4 regions of the Ruegeria sp. BK1 genome follow, and region 2 is predicted to be linked to each of the others. Evidence: riboswitches for the same ligand, from Rfam matches in the RefSeq annotation. Region 2 holds a riboswitch; each other region holds the start of a gene.
The links. A riboswitch is a leader RNA that binds a small molecule or an ion and turns the genes downstream of it on or off. The one in region 2 is predicted to bind cobalamin.
Positions count from the first base shown of each region.

Region 1: another riboswitch for cobalamin. It lies ahead of ACR3E7_RS22560 (DUF1636 family protein); the one in region 2 lies ahead of ACR3E7_RS16385 (hypothetical protein).
Region 3: another riboswitch for cobalamin. It lies ahead of ACR3E7_RS08090 (CbtB domain-containing protein); the one in region 2 lies ahead of ACR3E7_RS16385 (hypothetical protein).
Region 4: another riboswitch for cobalamin. It lies ahead of ACR3E7_RS08020 (DUF1636 family protein); the one in region 2 lies ahead of ACR3E7_RS16385 (hypothetical protein).

Region 1 covers NZ_JBQFIS010000003.1:353,416-361,248, reverse strand. The annotation lists gene napA (nitrate reductase catalytic subunit NapA) at 1-1,223, opposite strand, end outside; gene ACR3E7_RS22585 (chaperone NapD) at 1,220-1,513, opposite strand; gene ACR3E7_RS22580 (ferredoxin-type protein NapF) at 1,510-2,025, opposite strand; gene ACR3E7_RS22575 (FecCD family ABC transporter permease) at 2,231-3,244, opposite strand; gene ACR3E7_RS22570 (ABC transporter substrate-binding protein) at 3,246-4,193, opposite strand; gene ACR3E7_RS22565 (ABC transporter ATP-binding protein) at 4,190-4,996, opposite strand; gene ACR3E7_RS22560 (DUF1636 family protein) at 4,993-5,337, opposite strand; cobalamin riboswitch at 5,440-5,639, opposite strand; gene ACR3E7_RS22555 (bifunctional enoyl-CoA hydratase/phosphate acetyltransferase) at 5,877-7,271, shown strand; gene ACR3E7_RS22550 (acetate/propionate family kinase) at 7,264-7,833, shown strand, end outside.
Region 2 covers NZ_JBQFIS010000001.1:3,297,187-3,305,019, reverse strand. The annotation lists gene ACR3E7_RS16400 (bifunctional 2',3'-cyclic-nucleotide 2'-phosphodiesterase/3'-nucleotidase) at 1-1,568, shown strand, start outside; RNA gene ffs (signal recognition particle sRNA small type) at 1,608-1,706, shown strand; gene ACR3E7_RS16390 (alpha/beta hydrolase family protein) at 1,701-2,579, opposite strand; cobalamin riboswitch at 2,716-2,936, shown strand; gene ACR3E7_RS16385 (hypothetical protein) at 3,021-3,428, shown strand; gene ACR3E7_RS16380 (protein-tyrosine phosphatase family protein) at 3,431-3,928, opposite strand; gene ACR3E7_RS16375 (DNA polymerase III subunit gamma/tau) at 4,067-5,818, shown strand; gene ACR3E7_RS16370 (YbaB/EbfC family nucleoid-associated protein) at 6,034-6,378, shown strand; gene recR (recombination mediator RecR) at 6,443-7,036, shown strand; gene ACR3E7_RS16360 (lactoylglutathione lyase family protein) at 7,107-7,604, opposite strand; gene ACR3E7_RS16355 (hypothetical protein) at 7,802-7,833, shown strand, end outside.
Region 3 covers NZ_JBQFIS010000001.1:1,614,836-1,622,668, forward strand. The annotation lists gene ACR3E7_RS08055 (cobalt-precorrin-6A reductase) at 1-407, opposite strand, end outside; gene cbiE (precorrin-6y C5,15-methyltransferase (decarboxylating) subunit CbiE) at 406-1,605, shown strand; gene ACR3E7_RS08065 (cobalamin biosynthesis protein) at 1,602-1,970, shown strand; gene cobM (precorrin-4 C(11)-methyltransferase) at 1,967-2,761, shown strand; gene ACR3E7_RS08075 (cobyrinic acid a,c-diamide synthase CobB) at 2,754-4,082, shown strand; gene cobA (uroporphyrinogen-III C-methyltransferase) at 4,079-4,807, shown strand; gene cobF (precorrin-6A synthase (deacetylating)) at 4,800-5,543, shown strand; cobalamin riboswitch at 5,587-5,792, shown strand; gene ACR3E7_RS08090 (CbtB domain-containing protein) at 5,829-5,993, shown strand; gene ACR3E7_RS08095 (CbtA family protein) at 5,998-6,696, shown strand; gene ACR3E7_RS08100 (hypothetical protein) at 6,763-7,257, shown strand; gene ACR3E7_RS08105 (DUF1636 domain-containing protein) at 7,254-7,589, opposite strand; gene ACR3E7_RS08110 (DUF302 domain-containing protein) at 7,738-7,833, shown strand, end outside.
Region 4 covers NZ_JBQFIS010000001.1:1,602,676-1,610,508, forward strand. The annotation lists gene ACR3E7_RS08000 (TolC family outer membrane protein) at 1-1,410, opposite strand, end outside; gene ACR3E7_RS08005 (protein-L-isoaspartate O-methyltransferase family protein) at 1,506-2,159, opposite strand; tRNA gene ACR3E7_RS08010 (tRNA-Cys) at 2,386-2,459, shown strand; gene ACR3E7_RS08015 (NAD(P)-dependent oxidoreductase) at 2,503-3,459, opposite strand; cobalamin riboswitch at 3,606-3,813, shown strand; gene ACR3E7_RS08020 (DUF1636 family protein) at 3,899-4,273, shown strand; gene cobW (cobalamin biosynthesis protein CobW) at 4,275-5,330, shown strand; gene cobN (cobaltochelatase subunit CobN) at 5,334-7,833, shown strand, end outside.

The DNA of each region.
Region 1 (7,833 bases), on a different contig from region 2:
GAGAAGGGCGAGTTGCCGGGTTCGGAAATCTTGCCAACCAAAAGGTGGACGTTGTACATCAGCGAGTTCACCCACGAACCGCGCGTATGCTGGTTGAAACCCATGGTCCAAAGGCTCATGACTTTCCGGTTCGGATCCGCATATTGTTTCGCAAGTTTCTCAAGCTTGTCAGCGGGAACACCTGAGAGTTCAGATACATATTCCAAAGTGTAAGGCTCAACAGCTTTGGCATATTCTTCGAAGCTGATGGGTTCCATTTTGCCCGAGTTCGGGTTTTCCGCGTCTTGCTGAAGTTGGTTTTCGTCGCGCAGGCCGTAACCGATATCGGTTGCCGTCTTGGTGATGTTTACGTGCTTTTTGACGAAGTCTTCGTTCACCGCGCCATTCTGAATGATGTAGTTGGCGATGTAGTTCAGGATCGCCAAATCGGTCTGTGGGTTGAACACGATGCCATTGTCCGCCAATTCGAAAGAACGATGTTCAAATGTTGACAGAACATGAACTTCGCTGCCCGGTTTGGTCAGACGCGTGTCTGTCAGGCGCGACCACAGGATGGGGTGCATTTCGGCCATATTGGAACCCCACAGAACGAATGTGTCTGCGTGCTCGAAATCGTCGTAGCAGCCCATCGGCTCATCTATGCCGAAGGTCCGCATGAACCCAACAACAGCAGAAGCCATACAATGGCGCGCGTTGGGGTCGATGTTGTTGGAGCGGAAGCCCGCTTTCATCAGCTTGGCGGCGGCATAGCCTTCCCAGACCGTCCACTGACCCGAGCCGAACATGCCCACGCTGGTCGGGCCTTTCTTGGCCAGCGCCTCTTTCCACTTAGCGGCCATGACATCAAAGGCTTCGTCCCAGCTGACCGGTTCGAACTCGCCATTCTTGTCGTATTCGCCATTGGTCTTGCGCAGCAACGGAGTGGTCAGGCGGTCTTTGCCATACATGATCTTGGACAGGAAATAGCCCTTGATACAGTTCAGGCCGCGGTTCACCGGCGCGTCCGGGTCGCCCTGAGTGGCCACAACGCGACCTTCCTTGGTGCCAACCAGAACGGAACAGCCCGTTCCGCAGAACCGGCACGCGGCCTTGTCCCAGCGGATATCCGGCGTCGCCGCCTGAGCGTCGGCCGTGCCTGTGGCCAGCGGAATACCGGCGGCCGAGGCCGTGGCTGTGGCCGCAGTGGCCTTGAGGAATGTCCGGCGTGATTCAGAATGTGTCATAGCGTGAGCCTCCGGCTGGTGGTTTGGCTTAGGGCATCGGGACGCGGGCGGGTCTCTGCAAGGTCCTCGAAATGGTGATAGGTCAACGTCAGAGACACGACCCCGGGGATCTGGTGCAGATCCATGATGGTCTCGGACGCAAGGCGTTCAGGGGTATCTTCGACCACGACGACGAAACGGCCGTCTTCGGTCTGGGCGTGGATTTCCACACCCGGTGTATCGCTCATGGATTGCGCCGCAGCCGTAGCGTAGTCGGGCGCGACATGGGCAAGGCAACCGCAGATGTTCATTGCACAGCTTCCATTTTGGGTTGAGGGGTGTGGTCCAGCGAGATGGCATCCGCCGGGCAAACGGTAGGGCAGAGCCCGCAGCCGGTGCAGGCCGCCACATCCAGTGTCGGTTTGGCCCGACCACCGGTTTGCAGCGAGAACCGGATCGCGCTTTCTTCGCAATTGTCCTGACAGAGGCGGCAACTGACGCCATTCATCGACAGGCAGGAGTCCAGCTTTAGCGCGGCACGCCAGGGCCAGTTGGACACAAGGTCGATGTCCAAAGCAGGGGTTGGGCAGGCATTGGCGCAGTCACCGCAAAAAGTGCAGGGATTGTCTGAGGGTTGAAAAACAGGAAAGCCGTCCGCAGCGATTGCAATCACGTCCTCAGGACAAGCCGAGGCGCAATCGCCGCATTTCGTGCAGTGCTTCAGAAAGTCAGGCCCGACCGATCCCGGAGGTCTGGCTGTCACACCGTCCTCATCGTGAAATCTCGCGCTCAGGAAGGCGCGCCGGGTAGTCACTTGGCCCATTCTCAAAGACCTGGCTTTGCTAGATTCTGTTCGTCGCTATTCCCGATTAACGGCTTCGTTCAGCGCCGGATTTGATATTGATCAATTTCTTGGCAGTTTTTGCATGGAACTTAAAAAAATATGCATGCAAAAAATCTGTTTTGTCAAATTGTTGCAGGTGCGCTGACAGCTCGGCAAGCGTCGGGACTGACAAAGACAAGCCAATTTATCTTTTGGGCTTCGCCGTTCTGAGCAGCAGAATGAAAACGAAAATCGACCCCAGTGAGGTCGTCACAATTCCGACCGGCAGTTCTTGCGGGGCAAGCATCAGGCGGCTGAGGATATCGGACCCGGTCAACAGCACCGCGCCAACCACGGCTGCCGTCGGGACAAGGTGATTGTGCAAAGGACCAGCGATGCCGCGCGCAATATGTGGAACCATCAGGCCAACAAAGCCGATCACTCCGGCGACCGACACAAAAACGGCGGTCGCGAGCGCTGCAACAAAGAACATTTTGAACCGTAGCGACTGAACCGGAACGCCCAGTGTTGTTGCCGTGACATCTCCGGTCAGCAGCGCATCCAGCCAGCGGCTACGATAGAGGGCATAGGCCAGAATAAGCGCCAGCCCGGCGCAGACCAGCGGGAAGGTTTCCCATCGCGCCAGACCCAAACCGCCAAGCATCCAGAAGATGACGGAATGGGCAGCACGGTTGTCGCCTGCGAAAATCAGGTAATTGGTTAGGGCTGAGAACAGGAAGGACACCGCAAGCCCGGCTAGAATCAATTTTTCAGGCGCGCTCGTCCGCAATCCGTGTACCAAAGCCAGCACGATGCCAGAGGCCACCAGCCCTCCGCAAAACGCCGCCAGCGGCAAGGTCCAAAACCCCAGAATGTCCCCGGTTACGGTGATGACGAACACAGCACCCGCTGCAGCGCCCGAAGACAGCCCGAACAGAAACGGGTCGGCCAGATCGTTCCGAGTGGTTGTCTGCAAGACAACGCCGACAATCCCCAAACCAGCGCCGATCACGGCCGCAAACAGCGCGCGGGGCAGGCGCAGGTCAAAGACGATACGGTGCAGGGGCGACACGTCTCCATCCACAAGGCCTGTGCCCAGCAATATGGCCTTGAATGTATCGGACAGAGGGATGGATGTGGTTCCGTAGATTGTTGAAACCAGAAGAAGGGCGGCCAGAATGACCGCCCCCACCAAAAGTGTCAGCCCCAGACGGCCCAAATTAGTTCAGGCCCTTATGCATGGCCTGTGCCATTTTCGAGATCGCCTGAATGTTCGCGGGTCCCGGCGTTAGTTCTTCGTACCGCAGACCGATCCAGCGCTCGTTTTTGACCGCATCGGTTTGCGACATCACCGGGTGCTCTTGCAGGAATTTGAACGTATCCGCCGCGCCATTTCCGGTTTGATAGTCCAACAGCACCAGGAACTCGGGGTTCGCGGCGGCGACGGCCTCCCAAGAGCTACGGCCCCAGCTTGTATCCATGTCATGGGTCACGTTCTGACCGCCCGCAGCGGCAATCATCGCATCAGGGATGGCGTATTTTCCGGCGGTGAAGGGCGCATCAGCGGGCCCGTCCAGCAGGAACACGCGCGGTTTCGGCAGATCGGCGGTTTTCGCCTCAATCGCGGCCAGCTCGTCTTTCCAGCTTGAAACCAACGCTTCGGCCTTGTCTTCAACATGCATGACCTTGCCCAGACGCAGGACATCGTCAAACAGCAGGTCCATGCTGGCCTTTGGGCGGTCCTTATGCAGGTGAACGCAGCTTTCCGACAGGATCATAGTCTTGATCCCGAAGGGCGCCAGCGTTTCCGGTGTCACATCACCGCCGGGCCGCATTCCGTAGTACCAACCGGCAAAGAACAGGTCGGGTTCAACGGCCACCAGGTTCTCGACCGTCGGATATTTCGGGGCCAGTTCCGGGATATCGCCGCGCAGCGAGTCGAACTCGGGGCTGGTTTTGTACCAGCCGGTAATCCCGGTCAGGCCGACGATCTTGTCTTGTAGACCCAGTGCAAAGGCCATGTCGGTCATGTTCATGTCATGCACGACCAGACGCTCGGGCTGGGTTTCAAACACCAGCGGTTCGCCGCAATTGTTGACGGTAACTTCATGCGCGGCGGCACCGCCCGCCATGGCTGTAACCAGCGCCACGGACAAGATGTGTTTCATTCGGAAATGCTCCTAACTGGATTGGAAACTGAGGTTTTTCGGATGTCCAGCGCCGGGATCAAGCGGCCCTCGTGCTGGAAAAACAGGTAATCGACACCGAACGTGTCACGCACGCGGTCGGTGGTCAGCACGTCGGCCACAGGTCCGAACCCGGTAAGACGGGTGGATTTCATCAGCGCGACATGCGTCGCAAATTCCGGGATCATGACCAGATCGTGGACGATCATCACCACTGTGATCCCCAGCCCGGCCACCAGTGACAACATCCGCCCCTTGGCGTCCGGGTCCAGATGGTTGGTGGGCTCGTCCAGAAACAGCAGTGCCGGGTTTTGTGCCAATGCCCGCGCGATATGGGCGCGCTGCCGTTCCCCGCCCGACAGAACCGCCATGCGCTTGTCGGCCAGATCGTTCAGGCTGGTCAGGTCCAAAATTCGCGCAAGATCGGCGGCATGGGCCTCGGCCGAGCGGTCGGACCGGATCGGGATCTGTCCCAGCGCTACATACTCGCGCAAGGAGAGCCGCCCGTCGGGATATTCCTGCTGGCTGACAACAGCGATCATCCGCGCACGCTCGGTCGCCGACATGCTGCGCAAATTTCGCCCCTTGAACAATACATTGCCGTCCGAAGGATGCTCGGACCCGCATAGAAGGTTCATCAGCGTTGTCTTGCCCGCGCCGTTGGGCCCGGCGATGGCCAGAACCGCGCCTTCGTGAAGCGCAAAGGTGATGTCCTGAAGCAGAACTTCGCCGTGATAGGCGTGATAACCGACGCCGTTGACCTGAAGGAACGCATGTTCGGTCATGTGGCCTCCGTCGCCAAGGGCGGCATCCGCGACAAGGTCTTGTGCAACAGCGCCTCGGGGCGATCCGTTGCCTTGGTCCAACCTGTGGAACTGTTTTGGTATTGCCGCGCGAAAGCGGCCAAAGCGTCGATATCGGCCGAGGTTTGAATTTCGCCAAACAGATATTGTGCCTTCGCACCCGCCTGAAATCCAACGGTCAGTGGGTGATCGCAGCCGGCCATACACTCGATCATCCGTGTGCCGTAGCCCTCGGGCAGGCGCTCGCGCAGGGCCTCGGCAATCGATAGCGCCGCCTCTGCCCCTTGGCAGGTCGTGCAGATCAGCACCACATGATCCGTCATGCTCCGCCCCACCTGCATGCCAGACGGGCAGGGAGAGGAACGGTTCTGATGACATCGGGTCGATGTGACATTGAGCCTCTTTCCAGGACACCCCGCCCCGGTTTGGTTGCGTTTGAGATGGCAGGTCTCCTGACTCGCGGGTCTGTGCTTGGCCACCCTTCCCGACCTGATCCGGCCAGTGGGATATTGGCGTCGCTCACCGCCTACAGTTGCGGGGGCAGTTACGGATTTGGTCTGCACCTTACCGTATTCCCTTTTCATCCCGCGCGTGCAGCATCGGGAACCATCGTAGCGTCACTGCCTCAGATCAGAGCATGGGTCAATATGGATTCCGCAACGTTCCGGTGAAGACAGCGCAAAGGATATTGCTGCTCAGTGGGCAATCAGTTATGCTGCGACGCAGCAAAATTTGAAAGCCGAGGCTACGTTTTGCGGGCTCAAGGGTGCTGGACGTACTATTGTGACCCCGAACTGACCTGCATCAATTAAACCCGCGACCCAAGTCGGTAAGACGTCCGAAAAACCAAAGTTGGCACGCTATGAAAATCCAGGAAAATAAAACCTTCGAGCAGCTCAAGGTTGGCGACGCGGCACAACTGACCCGCTTGTGCACGGTTGACGACCTTTATGCTTTTGCCTCGGCCTCGGGCGATCACAATCCGCTGCATCTGGCAACCTATGACGGGGATGGCGACGGCCTTGCCGAAGCCGTCGCACCCGCGCTGTGGCCCGCCGGTCTGGTCGCAGCCGTGCTGGGAAACTACATGCCCGGCGCCGGAACGCAGACTCGCCGCGCGGATTTGGCCTTCCACCTCCCGGTGCTTGCGGGTGAAGAACTGACTGCCTTTGTCGCTGTTGAGGAAAAGCGCGACGATGGTGATCTGCTCTGCTCAGCCGAAGTGCGACGGGTCGTTGACAATGCACTGGTTCTCAGCGGCACCGTTCAGGTCACACCGCCTTCGACGCATATGGAGTTCGACTCGGTCGAGGTCCCTGGCCTGATCGTGCAGCGGCACCGCCATTTCGACGCGCTGTTGGAAAAAGCGCGCCCACTAGAGCCGATGCCAACCGCCATTGTTGCGCCAGAAGAGCCCAACTCTCTGAGCGGCGCGTTGCTGGGGCATGCCAATCATATTATTTCGCCGATCCTCGTCGGGAACCCCGATAAAATCGCCGCTGCTGCCGCTGAGCTGGGGGCCGACTTGTCTGGCATCGAAATTGTCGAGGCCCGCAGCCACGGCATCGCCGCGCACCGTGCCGTGGATCTTGTAGTCGACGGACGCGCGCAGACCCTGATGAAGGGGTATCTGCATACCGATGAGTTGCTGCACGCGGTTTTGCGTCGTGAAAAAGGGCTGCGCACAGGGCGGCGACTGTCACATGTGTTCGTAATGGATGTTCCGGGCATGTCGCGCCCGATCATGGTGACGGATGCGGCGGTGAATATTGCGCCTGATTTGGAAACCAAGGCGGATATCGTGCAAAACGCGATTCACCTGGCACATTCTTTGGGAATCGAACAGCCCAAGGTCGGCGTGTTGTCGGCGGTTGAGACGATCAACCCGCATATGCCGTCATCGGTCGATGCGGCCTTGCTGTCGAAAATGGCCGAGCGCGGTCAGATCACCGGCGGGTTGGTCGATGGGCCGCTGGCGATGGACAATGCGGTTGATCTGAACGCCGCCCGTACCAAAGGGATCACGTCAGAGGTTGCCGGTGCTGCCGATATTCTGGTCGCGCCTAATATTGAGGCCGGGAATATGGTGGCAAAACAGTTGACCTTCATCTCTCATGCCGAGGCGGCAGGGGTCGTGATCGGTGCGGCCGTTCCCATCATTTTGACGTCACGATCCGATGATGATGCCTCGCGATTGGCATCCTGTGCTGTAGCCGCGCTTCATGCGCATGCAAACAAGGGTAAAATCCATGGCTGATCATGTTGTGGCGCTGAACGCCGGGTCTTCTTCCCTGAAATTCGCGCTTTATGAGCTGGTTGAGGGCAATCGTCCCAGTATGCGCTGGCGTGGCCAGATCGAACGTTTGGGCGACGCACCACGTTTGCTGGCCCAATCCGCTGGAGGACGCTCGATCGACCGTCCTTTGACCAACACCAAAAGCCATGACGAGGCGATCCACGCCTTTCTGGAAATGGCGCGGGAATACCTGCCGGACATCCATGTACGTGCCATCGGGCACCGCGTCGTCCACGGGGGCACTGTTTATTCCGAGCCGGTGCGCATTGACGCCTCGGTTGTCGAGACGTTGTCTGGGTTCATACCTTTCGCGCCGCTGCATCAGCCCTATAGTCTTGCAGGGATACGCGCAGCCAGCGCGGCCTTCCCGGACACGGCGCAGATCGCCTGCTTTGACACGGCGTTCCATCGGACACACCCTTGGGTCAACGACACCTTCGCCCTGCCGCAGAGCTACTATAACAAAGGCGTACGACGGTACGGGTTTCACGGGCTCAGCTACGACTACATAACGCAAAAGCTG
Region 2 (7,833 bases):
ACCTTCTGGGCTACGATGCTATAGGGCTGGGCAATCACGATTATGGCTTTGGTCTGGACGTGCTGGACCGGATCATGCGGCAGGCCCCCTGCCCTGTTCTGTGCAGCAATGCCCACAAATCCTCCAGCCCGCAGTTCTGGCAGGAGCACACGATTGTCAGGCGTCAGGTCGAAATCCAAGGGCACGCGCACGAGCTTGCAATCGGCATATTCTCGGTCCTGCCACCCCAGACCGCAAAATGGGAGGCGCACAAGCTGGCAGGTGCAGTTCAGATCGGCGACATCCTTGACTGTGCGCGCCGCAAAGTCGCTGAACTGCACGAACTGGGCTGCGATATCGTTGTGGCGCTGGCGCATACGGGGTTCGGTCCGGCGCAAGACACGCCCGGCATGGAAAACGCGTTGGTACCGTTGGCCGCCATCGACGGGATCGACGCCATTGCGGGCGGGCATTCCCATATGGTTTTTCCCAGCCCTGAACAAGAATACAGCGGCTATATCGACGTTGATCGCGGGCTGGTGCACAGCACCCCCGTCGTGATGCCCGGTGCGGCGGGGTCATATCTGGGCGTCATCGACCTGACCCTCGGCACATCACTGGACGACCGATGGCAGGTATTTCATGGACACGCGCAGGTGCGTTCGGTTTCGACAGAGGCGTCAGATGAAGACGCCGCACTGACGCAGCTACTTGCCACCGGCCACGCCGAGACGCGGCGGCGGGTGGCCGAACCTGTGGGACAGGTACAGCAGCACATGCACAGCTATTTCAGCTTTTGCGGCTATGACCGGGGCTTGGCTTTCGTGGCCGCCGCTCAAACCCTCGCGTTGCGACCTTTTCTAAAGGATACGGACTATCGGGACTGCCCAATCCTGTCTGCCGTGTCCCCGTCGAAATTCGGCGGGCGTGCCGGGCCTCGGTTCTTTACCGACGTCCCGGCCGGGGAAATCTGCCTGCGCCATGTGACGGACTTGAACGTCTTTCCCGATGAGATGATGGCCGTCGCGGTCACCGGTTCGCAAATCGAAGACTGGCTGGAAATGTCCGCAGGCGTCTTTAACAGGATGATCCCCGGCCAACGATGCGATCTGCTGGCCTCGGACCGCGCGGGGCATAATTTTGACGTCCTGCATGGGCTGACATACCGGATCGACCTTAGCCAGCCCGCTCGGTTTGGCGCAGATGGGGCACTTTTGCACCCATCGGCCCGCCGCGTCCGCGAGATTCGTTTCGAAGGCCAACCCTTGGATGCAGAGCAGACTTTTGTGGTGGCGTTGAATAATTACCGCGCAAATGGCGGTGGGCACTTCCCCTTTGCCGGGCGGGCGACGCGCGTTCCGCTGCCGATTCTGCCTCTACAAGATCTGGTCAAAAACTACGTGACTGCCGGGCCTCATTCCGGCACCGTGTTCGAGCGTCCGTTCCGTCTGTCCCCCGTGGCCGGGGCGGTGGCGGTTCTGCGTACTGGCCACAAGGCCCGGAACCATCTGGACGACATCTCAGAATTTGCACCAAACATCGCCGGAGAGGACGAGGCCGGTTTTCTGATGATCCATTTGACGCTCTGACGGGTTGTCATTTGCCGCGCACTTGCCTATATCGCGTGCTGAGAGGTTGGCGCGGGCGAGCGCCTCGCCAACCTGGTCAGGTCCGGAAGGAAGCAGCCACAACGAGCCCCGCTTGGGTCGATGTCCAACCTCTCACTTATCTACCACATGATCCTGGGCAATAAGCTGCGGCCAGACCGCTGCGTTGCGACGGGCGAACACGCCGATATGCCCGATCTCTTTCACCCCAAAATCTGACAGTGACAACAACCTACGCCGCGCATTCGGGCCATAAAGCTCGGCCAGGCGCCACACCGCTTTGGGCGGCACCACCTGATCGTCGTCGAATGCGATCAGATCGACCGGCACTCCCTGCCCGGCCCAGTGCGCCTCGGGCAGGGTCTTGCCCAAATCGGGCAGGTAGTTCGTCGGTGCCGTGCACCATTTACGCCACTGCCAGTAGACCCGCGCGGGCAGGTCAGCCCCAAAACCCAAAGCCCTGCCCGGCAAATACCCCGCCGCTTTGACAACCAGCGGCGCATGGCCATACCAGAACAACCCCGCCAGCGCCTTGTACGGCCACGGGTGATCAGACAGAGTGACAAGCCCGGAGCAAACACAGATCATGCGGTCAATCTGCGCGATATCCGGCTGAACCGGGCCCAGCATTCCACCAACGGAATGGCCGATGCTCCATTGTTCCGCGTCCGGGAAGCGTCTGCGCATTTCCGCGCGGGCGGCGGGCATGTCGACCAGCGCCCAGTCCGCCATAGTTACCTGCGAGTCCTGCAATCGGCCGGTCAGCGAATGGCCGAAATCCCGATAGTCATAGGTCAGACAAGCCATACCCTGCTCGGCCGCCAGCCAATGGGCAAAATGCTGATAATAGTCGCGGGGCACGCCGGTCGCTGCATGGATCATCACAACTGTCTTGGGAGGCAGAGCAGGCAGATAGAGCCGCCCCGACAGCATCGCCGGACCGGACGGAAACTGGACATCTTCGGTCAAAACAGAATGCGTATTGTCCAACATCGCCCGCGCCTCATGTTCTAAACTGTTTAGTTCACCCGCGCAGTCGGCCCTGTTCCGTCATCAGAGTCAAGCCGTGGGGAAATTGACCCAACGTCGCGCCGGGATTCAATGGCGCTTGACTCGAAGCCCGCTCAACCGCTAGCGATGGCGTGATGGTTCTCGTCCCCGGTCACGGGGCGGGATGAAAAGGGAACACGGTGCGATCCTGCCCGGCATTGCCGGAACGGATCAAGGCCGAGACTGCCCCCGCAACTGTAAGCGGTGAGCAATGCCGAGATACCACTGGCCGAAAGGCTGGGAAGGTCGGCAAAGCCACGACCCGCAAGTCAGGAGACCTGCCATCGAACGAAAACCGAAACTCGGGCGGGGTGTCCGGGACAGGTCGTCAGCACGCTGTCACACCTGATCCATGCCCCTCGTCCAGCGCGCGGAGGGCGCATCATGATCTGGAAGACCAAGACCCACGAATTCACCGCGACGGTATGCCAAAAAACCGGCGCCCCCTGCCCGGCACTGGCCCGAATGGCACGCGCCCTGACGGATGCAATGGCCACGGCCCGTCCGGCAACAACCGATGCGTTCGAGATCGAAGGCAGCAGCGACTTGACCCATTGCGCCGAAGGGTGCTCGGCCCGGTTTCGCGCCCAACCCGATCAGATCCGGGTGTTCTGCGGTGTGGCCGCCGACACTCCGGCCGAGCGGCTGGATCGCTATGCGGATATGTTGTTCGGAGCAGATTTCACCGCCCACGCAGCCAGCCTTTTGCCGACACCGCCCTGCGCGATGATGGAAGTGGTTACCACGGCGCCCCAGCCAGCCGCGCCGACCGAACACCAGCTTTCAGCCTGAATTCAGCTGCCCGTCCGGGCCGCCGAAGTGGCCCAGACCATCTGCGCCTCGGTCTCGACGGCGCAGGGACGTACTGTCCGTAGCATCTGCAAAGCGGTATCTGCGGGCAGTCCGCTATCCGTCATCAACCGCAAAGCAACCATACCCGATCGCCCGCAGCCGCCCCGACAATGGACCAAAACGCCTCCGCCGCCGGACAGCAGCGCACGGGCCCGCTGGCTGACATTGGACCAAATGGCCTGTATCCGCGCATCCGGCGCACCAAAATCCTGGACCGGCAGGTGAGCCCATTCGACCCCGTGCCGCTCCAGATCGCCACCGAACGCCGCCGCTCCCAGGTTTTTCATCTCAGAGCTTGTGGTCATTGAAATCGCCAGATCCGGTCGCCAGTCCTGCACCGTCTTCAGATCGGCCGCATAGGCACCTCCCGCGCCGGGCAGCGGAGATATCCCCAGACGACCCGGCCCCAGTCGCAGGGAATAGATGGCGAAATTATTCATGGCACGTTCCGATCAATCTGCACCGATGATGTATCGCCTGCGTCCTTGCTTGCAAATCGAATTTCCTGCGCTGCTGCTGTGGACGTGGGCGGCAGGGGTCACTACGCTGCATCGGACTCCGAATCCGACAGAGCAGATATGACCGACACGCCCAGCCCCGCCTATCAGGTTCTTGCCCGCAAATACCGCCCGGAAACCTTCGCCGATCTAGTCGGTCAGGACGCCATGGTACGCACGCTGAAAAACGCGTTCGAGGCGGATCGAATTGCGCAAGCCTTTATCATGACCGGCATTCGCGGCACCGGCAAAACCACCACGGCCCGTATCATCGCCAAGGGTATGAACTGCATCGGCCCCGATGGCGAGGGCAAGCCGACCACCGAACCCTGCGGCCAGTGCGAACATTGTGTGGCCATTATGGAGGGCCGCCATGTGGACGTGATGGAGATGGACGCCGCCAGCCGCACCGGCGTCAATGATATTCGCGAGATCATCGACAGCGTCCGCTACCGCGCGGCCTCGGCCCGCTACAAGATCTACATCATCGACGAGGTCCATATGCTGTCGACCAGCGCCTTCAACGCGCTGCTCAAGACGCTAGAGGAACCACCCGAGCATGTGAAATTCATCTTTGCTACCACCGAGATTCGCAAAGTACCCGTGACGGTTCTGTCGCGTTGCCAGCGGTTCGACCTGCGCCGGATCGAACCCGAAGACATGATCGGCTTGCTGCGCCGCATTGCCGAGGCCGAAGGTGCGCAAATCGCCGAGGACGCGATGGCGTTGATCACCCGCGCGGCTGAAGGCTCGGCGCGGGATGCGACCTCTCTGCTGGATCAGGCGATTTCACACGGTGCCGGGGAAACCAGCGCCGATCAGGTGCGTGCGATGCTGGGTTTAGCCGACCGTGGCCGAGTGCTGGACCTGATGGACATGATCCTGCGCGGCGACGCCGCCGGGGCGCTTACTGAGCTTGGCGCGCAATATGCCGAAGGCGCCGACCCGCTGGCCGTGCTACGCGATCTGGCCGAGATCACCCATTGGGTCTCGGTCGTGAAAATCACGCCGGATGCCGCCGAAGACCCGACCGTGTCCCCCGACGAACGCGCGCGCGGTCAGCAAATGGCAGAGGCCCTGCCGATGCGCGTCCTGACCCGTATGTGGCAGATGTTATTGAAGACTCTGGAAGAGGTCTCAGCCGCCCCCAACGCCATGATGGCCGCCGAGATGGCCGTGATCCGCCTGACCCATGTTGCCGACCTGCCCAGCCCGGAAGAGTTGATCAAACGTTTGCAAGACACCCCGCCTCCGTCACCCAATGACGGACCCGGCGGCAGAATGAGCGCCCCACCGCACGCCGTGCAGGCCCCCGTGGCCTCTGCCTATGCGCCACACGTACGCGGCGGAGCAGGTGCACCGACGGCGGCACTGGCGCAGGATGTGCAGACGGCTCTGGCCCGCTACCCGACCTTCGAACATGTGGTCGAACTGATCCGCACCAACCGGGATGTGAAACTGCTGGTCGAGGTCGAAAACGGTGTCCGGCTGGTTTCGTACCAACCCGGACGGATTGAATTCACACCGACGGACTCGGCCCCAGCCGACCTGGCCGCTCGCATGGGTACCGCACTGCAACGCTGGACCGGCAATCGGTGGGCGGTGACGATTGTCGCCAACGGTAAGGCAGCAACCATCGCCGAAATCCGCGACGCCGCCGATCTGGCGTTGAAAGCCGAGGCGGAACAGCACCCGCTGGTGCAGGCGGTGCTGGCTCAATTCCCCAAAGCCAAGATCAAACGCATCGAAACCCCCGAAGAACGCGCCGCCAAGGTCGAAACCGAAGCCCTGCCCGAGGTCGAAGACGAATGGGACCCGTTCGAGGAGGACTAACCCTCCGGCGCCCGCCACGGGCCATCGGCTGACGCCGATACCCCTGAGCGACCTTGGGCCCGGCAGAGCGCGGGCGTTGCCCGCGCTCTGCCGGGCCCAACGGGAGGAGAGGTCTTGCAAAAGACCGCGACGACGGGCGGGAGGGCACTGCCCCCTTGTGCCGCACGGGCGCTATCCGTATCTAGGCGACAAACCGATTAGCAGGAGAAAACGTAATGCTCAAAGGACTCGGCGGTCTGGGCGATATGGCCAAGATGATGAAATCCGCGCAGGATCTGCAGACCAAGATGACCGACATGCAGGAAGAACTCAACAATCTGATGGTTGTCGGCGAATCCGGTGCAGGTCTGGTCAAAGCCACTGCCACCGCCAAGGGCGAACTCAAAGGTCTGGACATCGACCCCTCGATCTTCAACGGCGACGATAAGGAAGTCGTAGAAGACCTGATCCTCGCCGCCATCAAGGACGCACAGACCAAAGCCGCCGAACGCGCGCAGGCAGAGATGGCCAAGCTGACCGAAAGCATGGGTCTGCCCGCAGACATCAAGCTGCCGTTCTGATACACACTCCTGACGACCCAAAGGCCGGGCCCGCAAACTCGGCCCTTTTGCAGGAGCACACGCGTTGAGTTCGAACAGCGACATCGACAATCTGATCGACCTGATGGCCAAACTGCCGGGGCTTGGGCCCCGCTCGGCCCGTCGCGCGGTGCTGCACCTGATCCGCAAACGTGCGCTGCTGCTGACACCCCTGTCGGACGCCATGCAGCAGGTCGCCATCACCGCCCGCGAATGCTTGAACTGCGGCAACGTGGGCACCATGGACATCTGTGACATCTGCGACGCCGAGGCCCGCGCCACCGGAGAGCTGTGCGTAGTCGAAGACGTAGCCGACCTCTGGGCGATGGAACGCGCAGGCGTGTTCAAAGGCCGCTATCACGTGCTGGGCGGGACACTCTCGGCACTGGACGGCGTCGGCCCGGACGAACTGCGCATCCCGCGCCTTAAGGACCGGGTCACGGCCGAAGGAATCACCGAAGTCATCCTCGCCCTGAACGTCACCGTAGACGGCCAGACCACAGCCCACTACATAGCCGATCAGTTGGAGGGGCAGGTCCGCCTGACCTCACTGGCCCAGGGCGTGCCGATTGGGGGCGAGCTGGACTATCTGGATGACGGGACGATTACGGCAGCACTGAGGGCACGAAAAGAGCTCTGAACTAAGCAAAACGGCAGCATCCGGAACGATATGGCCCCTTCCGGCCACACACAAGCTTCAGTCTCATATGTCAGGTGTAAGCCCCCGACGAGTAGGTCAATTCGTAGGAATGGCTATAAATCTCGAAGACAATGCCAAAGGGGTCTTCGACATAGACCATACGGTAGGGCTTCTCACCGGGATAATAGTATCGAATTGGCATCCGCTGCTTGCCACCCGCTGCAACGATTTTTTCCACCAAGCCTTCGACATCCGGGTCTTGGACGCAAAAATGGAACGTACCATTCTGGCGAAAGTCGATATTGTTTTCCGGTACATAATTCCCGTCAAACTCGAAAAGCTCGAACCCAATGCGATCAGCAGTCGCGAGATGTGCAATACGTAGTTTTTTCCATTCCGGACCAAACACATCGGTACACATGACACCGATATCCGTATCGTCCTCTACTACATCGGTCGGCGGCATGATCACGTAGAAACCAAGGACTTCGGAGTAGAACTGTACCGCCTCGTCAACGTTTGGAACGGACAATCCGATGTGAGAGAAAGCTCTTGGATGTTGCGGCATAGCTCGCTCCTTGTTTTATGAGACGAAAACTATTGTGCGACAGCCAAGTTTCAAGCGTTCCCTTGGCAAGGCAAAGCCGGGTTCCGCCATGCACATAGGTGTTTCTTCGCGGCGACATCAGTCAAGAATGACCTTTGCCTGCCGCACGCGGCGTGTACTATGGCTTTGACCTTGTCCATTTGATTTTGGGAACTGTAATGAAACGCCTTTTTGCTGTCGCACTTGCCGC
Region 3 (7,833 bases), 1.7 Mb from region 2:
CGGCCCACGGCCAGAAACACCCGCTGCGGCGCACCGGACAGGGCGGCCACCGCGCCGTCGATATCCGGAACATGCTGCCAGCGGTCTCCGTCCTGTTCCTCCCACGCCGGGCGGGTCAGCGCGGCCAGAGGCACGTCGGCCTTATGGCAGGCGGCCACCGCGTTGGCGCTCATCTGGGCGGCAAAGGGGTGCGTGGCGTCGATCACGTGGGTGATCGCGTGATCGCGCAGGTAGGTGGTCAGGCCGTCCACGCCTCCGAACCCGCCCACGCGCATCGGCAACGGCTGCGGGCGCGGGTTATCAACGCGGCCCGCATAGGAATAGGTCGCTTGGATGCCCCGTTCGGCCACGGTTTTAGCCAGGGCGTTGGCCTCTGTCGTGCCGCCAAGGATCAGGAGGTGTGTCATGCATGAAGCTCCGTGGCTGACCGTTCTGGGCCTGGGTGAGGATGGGCTTGATGGCCTGTCACCCGCAAGCCGTCAAGTGCTGGACCGCGCTGAAATCATCATGGGCCCGCCGCGCCACCTGTCGCTGATCCCCGACAGCCAGGCCCGGCGGGTCGAATGGCCGGTGCCTTTTGCCGACGGGCTGCCCGTGCTGACGGGGTTCCGGGGGCAACCCACTGTGGTGCTGGCCTCGGGCGATCCGTTCTGGTTTGGTGCCGGATCGGTCATCGCGCGTAATTTCGAGGCTGGGGAATGGACCGCCCTGCCCGGCCAGTCGACCTTTTCCTTGGCCGCCGCGCGGCTGGGCTGGCCGCTGGAGGCGACGCTGACTTTCGGCCTGCACGCCGCCCCCCTGACGCGGCTGCGACCGCATCTGTCGCCAGGCCTGCGCGCCATTCTGTTGCTGCGCAACGGGGCTGCGGTGACGGAACTGGCGACCTACCTGACCGAAACCGGCTTTGCCGACACCCGCCTGCACGTGATGGAAGCGCTCGGCGGCCCTCGTGAACGTTCCCGCAGGGTATCCCTGACTGAGGCGCTGCTGGGCGGGTTCGATCACCCGGTTTGTGTTGCGCTTGAGGTCGCGGGCGATGGGCGCGCGCTGCCTAAGTCTTCGGGCAAGCCCGATGAGATTTTCGAGACCGATGGACAGATCACCAAACGCCCCATCCGCGCCCTGACCCTGTCAGCGCTGGCCCCGCAGCGCGCTGAACATTTGTGGGATATTGGCGGCGGTACCGGTTCGATCAGTATCGAATGGCTAATGTGTGACCCGACGCTGACGGCCACCACGATTGAACCCCGCGCGGACCGGGCCGAGCGGATTCGTCGCAATGCCGATGCGCTGGGTCAGGATCGGCTGACCGTCATCCACGGCACTGCGCCCGATGCGCTGGACGGGTTGTCCCTGCCGGATGTGGTGTTCATCGGTGGAGGTCTAAGCGCCGCGCTGCTGGACTGGCTGTATGCCACTTTGCCCGCTGGTACCCGCTTAGTCGCCAATGCAGTGACACTGGAGAGCGAGGCGTTGCTGGCGCAGTGGCATGAGAAACGCGGCGGCGATCTTTTGCGGATTGAATTGGCGCAGGCTGCGCCATTGGGGCCGCGCCGGGGTTGGAAATCCGGCTATCCGGTGGTGCAGTGGAGCGTCACGCTATGATCGTCGCGGGCCTTGGCTTTTCCTCCACCGCGACGGTGGACAGTCTGCGCGCGGCCTTTGCGGCTGCCGCCTCTGACCACCCCGTCAGCGCCTTGGCGACCGTCGCGGACAAAGAGGGCCATGCTGCGCTTGCAGAATTCGCAGCCGTAACCGCCCTGCCCCTGCATTTCATCGCGCCCGCCGATCTGGCCGGGCAGCGCACGCTCACCTACTCGCCCCGCAGCCGCGCCAGTTATGGCACCGGCAGTGTGGCCGAAGCATCCGCCCTTGCCGCCGCTGGATCTGGCGCGCGGCTGCTTTCACCACGACAGATATCAGACGACCGGCTGGCCACCTGCGCCATCGCCATCGGAGGACAAAAATGACCGTTCATTTCATCGGCGCCGGACCGGGCGCTGCCGACCTGCTGACCCTGCGCGGGCGCGAAATCATCGCGTCCTGTCCCGTGTGCCTCTATGCGGGCTCGCTGGTGCCCGAGGAAATCCTTGGCCACTGCCCCGAGGGAGCCAAGATCATCAACACCGCGCCGATGGATCTGGATCAGATCATGGCCGAGATCGATGCCGCCCATAAGGCTGGTCAGGATGTGGCCCGCCTGCATTCGGGCGATCTGTCGGTCTGGTCCGCCATGGGCGAACAAATCCGCCGGTTGAAAGAGATGGGTATCCCGGTCAGCGTCACGCCCGGCGTGCCGTCCTTTGCCGCGGCAGCCGCGGCCTTGGGCACGGAACTGACACTACCCGGCCTCGCGCAATCGGTGGTGCTGACCCGCACGCCGGGCCGCGCGTCTTCGATGCCCGAGGGTGAGACGCTTGAGAACTTCGCCCGCACCGGCGCAACGCTGGCCATTCACCTGTCGATCGGCAATTTAGACAAGGTCATCGCCGACCTGACCCCAGCCTATGGGGCCGATTGCCCGGTGGCCGTTGTCTATCGCGCCAGTTGGCCCGATGAACGCATCATCCGTGCAACGCTGGAGACGCTGAAAGACGCGCTGGACGACGGCATCGCCCGCACCGCGCTGATCATGGTCGGCCCAGCGCTTGCGGGGGAAGGGTTCGACGAAAGCTGTCTGTATTCCAAGGATTACGACCGCCGCTATCGCCCGCAAAGCGCCGACAGCCCGTGGTCCAGCTGGAGCCCCGAGGATGAATGACGCGATGACTAACCCTCCGGGCCTTCTGATTTCTGCACCGTCCTCGGGCACCGGCAAGACCACGGTCATGCTGGGCCTGTTGCGTGCGCTGGCCGAGGATGGGCTGACCGTTCAGCCTTTTAAAAGCGGACCAGATTATATCGACCCGGCCTTTCACCGGGCGGCTGCGGGGCGTGCCTCGTTCAATTTGGACAGCTGGGCCATGGGAGAGCCTCTGTTGGACGCCATTTCTGCACAGGCCGAAGGCGCGGATATCGTGGTCGCCGAGGGCTCAATGGGGCTGTACGACGGCGTCGCCAAGCCCGGTGAACTGGGTCATGGGTCCAGTGCGGAAACCGCGTTACGGATGGGTTGGCCGGTGGTGCTGGTGCTGGATGTGGGCGGTCAGGCGCAATCGGCGGCGGCGACGGCTTTGGGGTTCAAGATGTATAACCCCGATCTGCCCTTTGCGGGCGTGATTCTAAACCGCTGCGCCAGCCCCCGGCACGAGCGGTTGACGCGGTTGGGAATGGAACGCGCGGGCCTGCCGGTTCTGGGCGTGCTGCCCCGTCGTGGAGACCTGACCCTGCCCGAGCGGCATCTGGGCCTGATCCAGGCGGTTGAACATCCCGATCTGGAAAGCGCAATTGTGGGCTATGCCGCGTTTCTGCGCGAACATGTCGATCTTGAGGCGATCAAGCGGGCGGCGTCCTCAGGCCCGAATGGGCCATCGTCCGCCGCGCTGCCGCGGCCACCGGCGCAACGGATCGCGCTGGCCCGCGATGCGGCGTTTTCCTTCACCTATCCGCATTTGCTGGAAGGCTGGCGGGCGGCTGGAGCCGAGGTGTTGCCGTTCTCGCCCTTGGCCAATGAAGCCCCTGCGGCGGATGCCGATCTGGTTTGGTTGCCGGGCGGATATCCTGAGCTGCACGCAGGCATTCTGGCCGCCGCATCCGTCTTTCAGGAAGGGTTGCGGAACCACGCGCAAACCAAGCCCGTGCATGGAGAATGCGGGGGTTATATGGCGCTGGGACAGGCTCTGATCGACAAAGAGGGTGTCTCGCATCAGATGGCCGGGTTGTTGGGGCTGGTGACGTCCTATGAAAAGCGCAAGTTCAATCTGGGCTATCGTCGCGCCGAACTGCTGGCCCCGATGCCCGGCTTTGCCGTAGGCACGGGCCTGCGGGGGCATGAGTTCCACTATTCCTCAATCATCGAGCAACCTGACGCGCCTTTGGCCCGTGTGTTTGACGCAGAAGGGGCCGAAGGGCCGCAGACCGGATCGGTGCGTGGCAACGTGACCGGCACGTTCTTTCACCTGATCGCGGAGGCCTCAGTATGAGTGGGTTTGTCTCGTTCATCGGCTCAGGTCCGGGCGATCCGGAATTGCTGACGCTCAAGGCCGTAGATCGGATGCAAAAGGCGGATGCGGTGCTGTTTGATGACCTCAGCAGCGGGCCGATCTTAACCCATGCGCGCGAGGATGCCGATCTGGTGGGCGTGGGCAAACGGGCGGGTCGCCCCTCGCCCAAGCAGGACCATGTCAGCCGGTTGTTGGTGGATTACGCCCTGACCGGGCAGCGGGTCGTGCGGTTGAAATCCGGCGATGGCGGCATGTTTGGACGTCTGGAAGAAGAACTGGTTGCCCTGCGCGCGGCTGGGATCGAATACGAGATCATCCCCGGCATCCCCTCAGCTGTAGCGGCGGCGGCGGCGGCTGGCATCCCGCTGACCCGTAGGCTAACCGCGCGACGGGTGCAGTTTGTCACCGGCCATGATGTCAGCGGCAAACTGCCCGAGGACCTGAACCTGCCCGCGCTGGCCGACCCGGATGCGACCACCGTCGTCTTCATGGGCAAGCGCACCTTTCCTCTGCTGGTCGAAACGCTGCACGCACATGGCCTGCCGCTGGAAACGCCAGCACTGATGGCCGAATCCGTCTCGACCCCCGAGCAGAAGCTGCATCGCAGTACTGTAGGCGCGCTGTCCAATAAACTGGCGGACGAGATAGGCACCGCCCCGGCGCTGATCCTTTACGGCCCGCTGGCAGAGTTTGACGATGTTTGACCTGACCTTGATCGGCATCGGCACCGGGAACCCTGACCACGTGACCTTTCAGGGCGCGCAGGCGATCCGCTCGGCGGACCTGATCCTGATCCCCCGCAAGGGCGAGAATAAGGCCGATCTGGCCGGGCTGCGCGAAAAGATCATTGCGCAGGTGACCGACACGCCGCCGCAGATCGCCTATTTCGACATCCCCAAGCGCCGGTCCGACGACGGATATCTGCGCGGGGTGGATGAATGGCACGACGCGATTGCATTGCGCTGGAGCGAGGCAATCGCCGCCCATCCTGGAGCACGACATGTAGCTCTACTGATCTGGGGCGATCCGTCGCTTTATGACAGTTCCCTGCGGATTGCAGAGCGGCTGGACCCTCAACCGACGACGCGGGTGATTCCTGGCATTACAGCGCTGCAGGCGTTGACGGCTGCCCACGTGATTCCGATCAACGATCTGGGTGCCCCCTACATCGTGACCACGGGGCGGCGGATTCGCGACGAAGGGTGGCCGGACGGTGCGTCAAACGTGGCGGTAATGCTGGATGGTGAGTGCTCGTTCCAACATCTTCAGATGGCAGATTATGACATCTGGTGGGGGGCGTACGTGGGCATGAAAGAGGAAATTCTGATCAAGGGGCCCTTGGCTGAGGTTGCGCAGCAGATTCTGGACACCCGTGCAGCTGCGCGCGCCGATCACGGGTGGATCATGGATATCTATCTTCTCAAAAAGTGCGTGAACTGACCAAATTGGTCGCGAATGGCGATTGCGCCACGCGGGTTTTGAAGGCTAGATGAACCCGTCTGGTCCCGTCGTTCACAGCGACGAGCTAAGAGGGAATGTGGTGCGATCCGAGTTGATCCAATCCACAGCCGCCCCCGCGACTGTAAGCGGTGAGTCTTGCTCAACCAGCCACTCCTGAATTTTCAGGGGGAAGGCGAGCACAGGCCCTGACCCGCAAGCCAGGAGACCTGCCAGGCGTGATTTGAAACACCGGCCGTCGGGTGCGACGGCACAGGAGAATTGAAAATGACAACACAAACACAAACCGCCTCGCGCGCTGGTATCCTGCCGGTCATGTTCGCTGTGGTTCTGGGTCTTGGCATCATTTCGGTGACTGGCCACGTTCAGGCCGCTGCCCTGCATGACGCAGCCCATGACGTGCGTCACGCAACCGGCTTCCCCTGCCACTAAACCCATGTTTACCCGTATCCTGACCAGCGCGTTGTTCGCTGGTGCTGCAGCGGGGCTGATTGCCGCCTTGCTGCAGTTGGTCTTTGTGCAACCTGTGTTGCTGCACGCGGAACTGTATGAATCAGGCGAATTGGTCCATTTCGGCGGTGACGTCGTAAGTGCTCACCCCGAGCTGCCGGGAATGTTCTCGGACCTGTTCCGCGATGCGCTGAGCGTCATTTTCACGATGCTTATCTATACCGGTTACGCGCTGATGATGATTGCGCTGATGTCCGTGGCTGAGGGCAACGGCCACAAGATTGACGGGCGCACCGGTGTTTTGTGGGGGCTTGCGGGGTTCGTTGCCGTGCACCTCGCACCCGGATTCTCGCTCGCGCCAGAAGTGCCCGGCGTGGCAGCAGCCGATGTCGCTGCGCGTCAAATCTGGTGGTTTGCGACCGTCGCAGCAGCAGGTGTTGCCATGTGGCTGATTGCCTTTGGCGGCACCCTGATCAGCTATGTGATCGCAGCCGCCCTGCTGTTGGCCCCACATCTGATCGGCGCGCCCGAGCCGGACGTGTTCACCGGCCCCGTTCCGACCGAGATCGGCGCGCTGTTTGCCGCACGCGCTTTTGGCATCGGACTGGTAGCCTGGGTTCTGGTCGGGGCATTCGCCGGGTACTTCTGGCGATATGAAAGCCAGCGTGCCGAAGCTGCGGCCTGACAAGCACGCTTATGAACACGCCGAGACCAGCTCGGCGTGTTTGCTACTACCATCAAGGAACATAAAATGGCACGCTCACTTGCCCTGTTTGCAATCGGCATAGTTTTTGGCAGTGGTGCAGGATTTGTGGTTGCGGCTGCAAATGGCGTCACTTTCGACGGCCATGACCATGGCGATCCTGCACATCACAGTCCATCTCACGCCGAGGCAGCCGCACACGATCATTCGACTGCCATCAACCTGCCTGCCGGCGCTGATGCTCCGGCGCTTGAGATCGCTCTTACGCCCGATCCTATGGCGGGCTGGAACCTGTATGTCATGCCGCAGAACTTTCGGTTCTCACCACAAAATGCCTCAAAGACCGATGTCGACGGCGAGGGGCATGCACATGTCTACGTAAATGGAGAGAAACTGGCCCGGTTGTACGGTAACTGGATGCATATCGACCATCTGCCGCAGGGCGAGGTCGAAGTCTCGGTCTCTCTGAACGCAAACAGCCACAGCCCGCTGATGGTCGACAACATCCCCGTCAGCGCGGCGGTCACACTACAGGTCGACTAAAGCGCCGGGATACGCGCCCGCAAACACATCCGGAGCCGCCCGCAAGGCCGGGCGTCTTCGATCCAGCCTTTGGGGCTTTCCAGATAGGTCCGGCAGGTCGCCACGATATCATCGGCGTCCGAGGCGACATCGACCCCTGAAAACACATATGACGCCCCGCCATCGGCCTGCAGCGCGATGGCCACTGGTTCAGAGCATCCGCTGAAACAGGCGTGCTGGTCGACCGCTACCTGCGCGCCCAGCCCAGCGCGGGTCAGGGCGGATTCGACAGCTTTGACCTCAGCCCCGTAATCGCGGGCACCGGCACAGGACGAACATATCAACAGGCGCATCTGATCCAATTCGGACCTCATCGGGTGGCATTTGCCTGTTTCTGAGGGTTTCCAACTGCCGGCGCAATCGGGAAAACGCACAAGATTGTGAGTGCGCCCTGTCCCGCTTTCTGGCATCACTGTCGCAACCCCGAAACAGGAGGCCCGGATGAAAGCCCTTTGGACTGCGATTGCCCTGATGGCGACCCCTACTTTGTCAGACGAGCCCCTGTCGGGCTGGGCCAGCTACGCAACCGACAAAAGT
Region 4 (7,833 bases), 1.7 Mb from region 2:
GCGCAGGGCCTTGAGTACCCGATCCAGATCCTTGCTCTGCTTGCTAACCTGTGCCGGTGCTTTCTTGACCAGATTGTAATACAGCGTCGGGTCATAGATTTGCACGGCCAGCCCCAAACGCTCGGCCGTCAAAAGACCTTGCGCCTGCAACAACTGATAGGCAGCCCGCGACCGTTCGGTGCGCGATGCAACCTCATTGAGCTGCGCATCCAGCAGGTCTTGCTGTGCGTTCAGAACATCCAGCGTCGTCCGAGCGCCCAAGGTCGCCTCTTCCCGGATGCCGTCAAAGGCCACTTGAGAAGCTCGCACCTGCTCGGTCGATGCGCGCAGGCTGGCCGATGCAGCCTGGAAGTTGGCATAAGCCACGGAAACGCCTTGCGTGATATCTTTCTGTACGTTCAGCAGGTTCGCGCGGGACGCGTCACGGGTCGCCATTGCACGACGGACCTGCGCGGCCAAGGCGCCACCAGCATAGATCGGCTGAGTGAAGGTCAAAGCGACCGTCGCGTCTTCGATTGAATCGTCGTTGTCGTAGCTTTCGGTAATCCCGGCATCCGCGTTCAAAGTAACATTCGGGCCAAGGTTTGCACGCTGCTGAAGAACGGCCAGATCAAAGGCACGAACCTCATGCTGAGATGACAGGATCGCCGGGTGGTTGCGCTGAGCCAGGGCAATCGCCTCCGCCTCTGACCGCGGCAGGTTGGGCAGGCTGGGCTGACCAGCCGTCGCGCCCGGCGCTTTACCTACGGCGTTAACGTATTCGGCCTGCGCCGTGCTCAGGTTCCCGCGCGCAACGGACAATTCCGCCTGAGCGCTGGCAAGCTGCGCCTGCGACAGCGCCACGTCCGTGCGCGTCACCTCGCCCACATCGAAACGGTCCTGCGAAGCGCGGAGTTCCTCGGCAGAAACTTCCACATCGTTCAATTGAATCTGAACGGTTTCTTCCTGAAGAACAACGGCCAAATAAGCATTTACGGCTCGGAACAGCACGGCCTGTTCCACATCAATCAGGCTTTGACGTGTGGACAGAACGATTTCTTGCGCCGATTGCTTGCCCAGAACCGAAAAGCCACCATCGTAGATCAGCTGACTAAGCGTCAGACCAGCAAAGAACGTAGAAGGTTCATTTCGGACCGTCACATCGTCAATGGTCGAGCGGGTATAATCCTGGCTGACCTGAGCGGCAAAGTTGATGATCGGACGCAGCGCGGCCAATGCGATCGCCACATCTTCGTCGGCAGCACGCAGCAAGGCCCGGTTTTGTTCCAACAGCCCGCTGGTGTTATAAGCACCAATGAACGCGTCTGTCAGATTGTCTGCCCATGCGCCCCGACCTGGCACAACACTAAGCGCGATACCAGCCGTCAGCGCCAACGCCTTGACCAGTTTTCCTCCCGCCGTAGAACTCATCACGAAATCCTCTCAAACCAAAATTACGCAGCCCTGCGGACAGTTTGCGCGTTTATGTTCAACTAATCAAGGCGGCAGGACAATCTGTCCCGGAATTATAGCGAAAATACACGATCCGTGGAAAAAGCGCGCAAAACCGGGGCATTGGCATTAAACGCGTGGCGCCAAGTCACGCGTTCGCCGGATTTGTGGCCGATCCGAACAGTTCCCAATTCACCATCCATGAAAAGGCATGCGATCCGGCCATGATCCTTGAGCTGCGCGAGCAACGCGTCAGGCACATGCTCGACCCCGCCCTGAATCAGGATGACATCGTAGGGGCCATGTTCGGTTGCACCCTGCTCCAAAGGCCCGACATGCACGATTGCGTTATCTGCGTCTGCTTCCATCAAAACGGTTTGGGCCTCGGTGGCGAGTTCTTCATCCTCTTCCACCGCAACCACAAGCTGCGCCATCTTTGCAGCAACAGCAGTAGAATACCCCATCGCCGGCGCGATATCGAGTACGACCTCATCATTGGAAATATTCAGCGCATCCAACATTTTGGCAAGCGTCCGAGGCTCCAGCAGGCAGCGACCGTTCCCCAGATCAAGCAGCCCTTCAACATATGCTGCCTCGCGCTGCGCATCGGGCACGAAATTTTCACGCCTGACGCTAAGCATCGCATCGATAATCGGAAATTTCGTGACATCAGAAGGCCGGATTTGCGTATCGACCATAGTGCGGCGCCGGGCTGCGAAATCTGTCATTGGATCGCTCGTTCTATTCCCTTGGATGCTGGGCTTGTGCCATATCCGGATAAAACCGGCAACGGCTCAGGCATCGAAACTTTTGTTGCAGAACAAGAAAGTGAACCTGTTTCCGATACGGCACGCCTGCGCTTGCTGAATTTTCGCCGCAACCCTCTGGACGCCCCAGAAGAAAGCTGTTAAAACGCCTGTCACACCACAGCAAGTATTTGATTTTACTTGAAAAGGCGAGTTGGCGGAGTGGTGACGCAGCGGATTGCAAATCCGTGTACACCGGTTCGATTCCGGTACTCGCCTCCACTCTCTCTACAAAACAGACTATTCCACTGACGCGCGGCTTGCGTCATTCGGCCCCACGCCCCTGAGGGATGACCTCGTATCCGGGCTCTTCCGGTTCGTCGTCCTCCATCTCGGGCGGAAAACCGGAGGCTGTGATGTCTAGACCGGTTGCATCCTCCAGACGTCGGATGATGTTGGGAGACAATTCACGCTCGCCATAGCGGGCAATTCCGTCCTCGAAAATCTGGATCATGACCGGGTTGATCTCCAGCGGTACACCGGCGCGGTCAGCGACGTCCTGAAACAGCCCGATATCCTTTTTCACAAGGTCCATCGTAAAGGCAATGTCGCGTGATCCGTTCAGGATCACCTGGCTTTCGGTCTCATGCACAAAGGAAGTACCTGATGAAATCTTGATCGCCTCATAAGTCGTGTTCAGGTCCATCCCGGCGGCCTTGGCGGTCACGAGCGCTTCGGCGCAGGTAATCAGGTTTGCCGTCGCCAGGTAGTTGGTCAGCACCTTAAGCACCGAGGCCGAGCCCAACTCGCCCGTGTGCAGCACGCGGCGGCCCATCGTGGTCAGAAAGGGTAGGATACGTTCGAACGTCGCGCGGTCGCAGCCCGCGAAGATCGAGATATTGCCCGTCGCCGCCCTATGGCACCCGCCCGAGACGGGGCAGTCTACTGCCGCCCCTCCGCGTTCGATGACCTGCGCACCCAGCCGCTTGACCTCGGCCTCGTCGGTGGTGGACATCTCCATCCAGATCTTGCCGGGGCCGACCTCGGGCAGCATCTCCTGCATCACGGCGTCCGAGGCAGCAGGCGATGGCAGACAGGTGATCACCGCGTCGCAATCGCGCATCAGCTGGGCCGGGCTTTCGGCGGCCTTGGCCCCCTGCGCCACGAAGCCCGCGACCAGATCAGGGTTCAGATCGTGCACCGTCAGGTCGATCCCGTTGCGCAGCAAAGACCCGGACAGTTTGCCGCCCACATTGCCCAGTCCGATAAAGCCCACTCTCATGCGACACGTCTCCCTGTTTGCGCCGTTTCGGTCATGGCAGCACGGGGTTGCGGGCTTCGTCATGCCGCCCAGCGACGCTTACAGGTCGCTTTTCCACCGTTGCTTCACAGATGCTTGCGACTCGCTTGACAAGCCCCGGCCCGGTGCCGCATGTCCGATCCGTTGGTGTCCTCTGCACGAGGATGAAAAGGGAATGCGTCAACGGATCATCCGCCAAACGCAGCCGCCCCCGCGACCGTGACCGGAGAGGGTGCCCAAGCCACTGGCCAAACAGGCCGGGAAGGCGGGACATCCGACAGGGCAATTGCCCTGACATCCGCAAGCCGGGAGACCTGCCAGCACCCGCGATTGAAACCGGACGGGGTGTTCCGGTGTCGGGTCAAATGCGACCCGCTTGAAACCCCGTCCCCCACGATGAGGATTTGGGGGGATGAGAGACATGACCGAGACCGCTCCGGTCGAGCTGCTGGTTTGCACCACCTGCCGCCGCGGCCTACCTGTTGAAGATGACGCAGACCGCCCCGGCACGTTGTTGCACAAGGCGCTGGAACAGGCCGATCTGCCCGAAGGCGTAACGCTGAGAGCCGTCGAGTGCCTTTCGAATTGCGATCAGGGCTGTTCCATCGTTCTGCGCGGCGGACCCGAGCGCTGGACCTTTGTTTATGAGAACCTGAACGAGGTCGATCATGTCGACGTGATCGTCGACGGCGCGACCAAGTATCTGGCCACCGAAGACGGCTTGGTCAAATGGCGCGAGCGCCCCGAACATTTCCGCAAAAACTGCGCCTCGCGCATTCCCCCGATTGGAGCCTGACATGTCCACCCTCGAAAAACTCCCCGTTACTGTGATCACCGGCTTTCTGGGCTCGGGTAAAACCACGCTGGTGCGGCACCTGATGCAGAACCCGCAGGGCAAGCGTCTGGCCGTTGTGGTTAATGAATTCGGCGACGTCGGCGTGGATGGCGATATCCTGAAGTCCTGCGCCATTCCCGATTGCCCGGCGGAAAACATCATGGAACTGGCCAATGGCTGCATTTGCTGCACCGTGGCCGATGATTTCATCCCCACGATCGAGGCGCTGATGGCGCTGGAGCCGCGCCCCGAGCATATCCTGATCGAAACCTCGGGCCTTGCGCTGCCGAAACCGCTTCTGAAAGCGTTCGACTGGCCCGATATCCGCTCGAAAATTACCGTGGATGGCGTGATCGCGCTGGCCGATGCCGAGGCGGTGGCCGCTGGTCGGTTCGCGCCGAATGTCGAGGCAGTGGATGCCCAGCGCATGGCCGACGATTCCATCGACCATGAAACCCCTCTGTCCGAAGTGTTCGAAGATCAGATCTCCTGCGCCGATATCATCCTTCTGACCAAGCCTGATCTGGCCGGCCCCGAAGGTGTCGCCAAAGCCAAAGAGATTATCGCCGCCGAGGCCCCGCGTCCTCTGCCCGTGGTCGAAGTGGCCGAAGGTGTGGTGGACGTGCGCGTCGTGCTGGGTCTTGAGGCTGCCGCCGAGGATGACATGGAGGCGCGGCCTTCGCATCATGACGGTCATCACGATCATGAACATGACGATTTCGAAAGCATCATCGTCGAGCTGCCGGAACAGACCGACCCGGCCGATCTGGTCGCGAAAATCGAACGTCTTGCCAAAGAACTGAACATCCTGCGCGTCAAGGGCTATGCCGCTGTTAAGGGCAAGCCAATGCGCCTTCTAGTTCAGGCTGTGGGCGCGCGCGTGCGTCATCAGTACGACCGTCCGTGGCAGCCCGGCGAAGAGCGCCGTTCGCGTCTGGTGGTGATTGCCGAGCATGACGACATCAAAGAGGCTGAAATCCGCGACATCCTCGTGGGCGTCACCGAGGCTGCCGAGTAAACCATGCACGTCGTCTTCCGCGAAAGCCACGGGTTAGAGGAATCCGAAACCCCAACCGATCTGGGCCAGAGCCCGGCGGATTTGGTGGTGCTGTCGTTCTCGGACAGCGACCTTGGTGCTTTCGCGGCAGGCTGGCATCGCGGTGGCGGGCCTGACGGTCGGATGCCGACCCTGCGACTGGCCAATCTGACGGCGCTGAAACACCCTCTGTCCGTTGACACCTATGTGGAACAGACGTTGGAGGACGCTAAAGGCATCCTGATCCGTCTGATCGGCGGAGTGCCCTATTGGTCCTACGGACTGCAGCAGGTTCTATCGCTTGCGCAGACCAAAGGGATTGCTGTGGCCGTGCTGCCCGCCGACGGGCGCGAGGATACGCGACTGGATGAGTATTCCACCCTGCCCGTCTCCACCCTGCGCCGCTTAGCGCATCTTTGTGACACCGGCGGCGAGGTTGCAGCACAAGCCGCTTTGGCACAGATGGCACTGGCAGCGGGGCTCTATGCGGGTCCGGTGATGGGGGCTAAATCCCTGCCCGACTGCGGCGCATGGTGCCCCGATCGCGGAGTGATTCCGGCGGAACAGGCGTTTTCCGGTGACTCAAAACGCGTCGTGGTCAGTTTCTACCGCGCTTACCTGACCTCGGCCGACACAGCCCCCGTGGCCGCCCTGATCCGTAGCCTGCGCGCGCGCGGCTTTCAGGCCGTGGGCCTGTTCGCCCCTTCCCTGAAAGCGCCATCCGCCGCCGACTGGCTGCGCGACACCATCGTATCGCTGGCCCCGTCCGCGATCATCAACGCCACGTCCTTCTCGGGCAAAGGCGCGTCGGGTACCTCGCCTTTGGACGCTGCAAATGTGCCCGTCTTCCAGGTCGCACTGGCCACTTCGCGCCGCAAGGCGTGGGCCGAGGCGGAACGCGGCCTCTCCCCCGCCGACCTCGCCATGCATGTGGTGCTGCCCGAGGTGGACGGGCGGATTTCAGCGGGCATCGCCTCGTTCAAGGAACCGGGCAAACGCGACCCGCATCTGGAATATTCCCGCTTTGCCCACCGGGCCGAGGAGGAACGGATCGAGGCCATCCTTGACCGTGTGACCGGCTGGCTGAACTTGCAAGGCAAACCCAAATCCGATCAGGTGCCCGCGCTGGTTCTGTCCACCTATCCCGGCAAAGACTGGCAGATGGCCCATGCGGTGGGCCTCGACGCGCTGGCCTCGGCTGAGGCGATGCTGTCCGACCTGCAAGCCGGGGGCTATGATACCGCCCCTGCCAAACCAATCGCTGATACGCTGCTGAACGCCCGGATCGCATGGCCGCTGGCCGAGTATCAGGCCGCGCTTGCGGACCTGCCCGAACAGCTGCGCACCGACTTGCATACGGTTTGGGGCGCTCCCGAGGATGACCCCGCTTACACCGATAGTGCCTTTCACTTCACCGCCCTGCGTCGGGGCAAGGCTCTGGTCGCGTTGCAACCTGAACGCGGCACGCCCGAGCTACGCGATGACGACTATCATGACCTGTCGCGCACCCCGCGCCACAGCTATGTCGCCTTTTACCTTTGGCTGCGTAAAAGCTTGAATGCCGATGCGCTGATCCACATCGGAGCCCATGGCACGTTGGAATGGCTGCCCGGCAAATCCGTGGCGCTATCAGCCGATTGCTGGCCCGAGGCGCTGATCCGCGACCTGCCAGTGATCTACCCCTTCATCGTCAATGACCCCGGCGAGGCGGCGCAAGCCAAGCGCCGGATCGGCGCGGTCACGCTGGGCCACATCCCTCCCGCTTTGAAAGAAAGCGGTACACCGGATCGGATGGTACGGCTGGAGTCCCTACTGGACGAATTCTCGAACGCCGATGGTCTGGACCCCAAGCGCCGCGACCGTTTGCAAGAGGATATCCGGAATGAGGCTCAGGCCATCGGGCTGGAAAGCGATCTGGGTCTGGATCAGGCCACCTGCTCCGCCGAGGCGATCACCCGCATCGACCGCTTTGTCTGTGACATCAAGGAAAGCCAGTTCGGCGACGGGCTGCACATATTTGGCCGGGTGCCAGAAGTGACCGGCAATTTCGACCCCGCGCCTTCCGCCCAGTCTGAACGCAACGCCCTAATCGACGCACTAGCCGGAAAGCGGATCGAGGCCGGGCCATCCGGTTCGCCCTATCGTGGCCGCTCGGACGTACTGCCTACCGGACGGAACCTCTATACCACCGACCCGCGATCCGTGCCCACGCGCGCGGCTTATAGCCAAGGCGTGAAACTGGCCGAAGAACTGGTGCGGCGTCACCTGCAAGAGGAAGGCGACTATCCCAAAGGGCTGATCGTTGACCTCTGGGGCTCGGCCACTATGCGCACGGCGGGTGAGGAATTCGCCATGGCGCTGCACCTGCTGGGCGTCAAACCCGTCTGGGACAAGGGGTCAGAGCGGGTCTCAGGCATCGAGGTTCTGCCCATCACCGACCTCAGCCGCCCGCGTCTGGATGTGACGCTGCGGGTCTCGGGCCTGT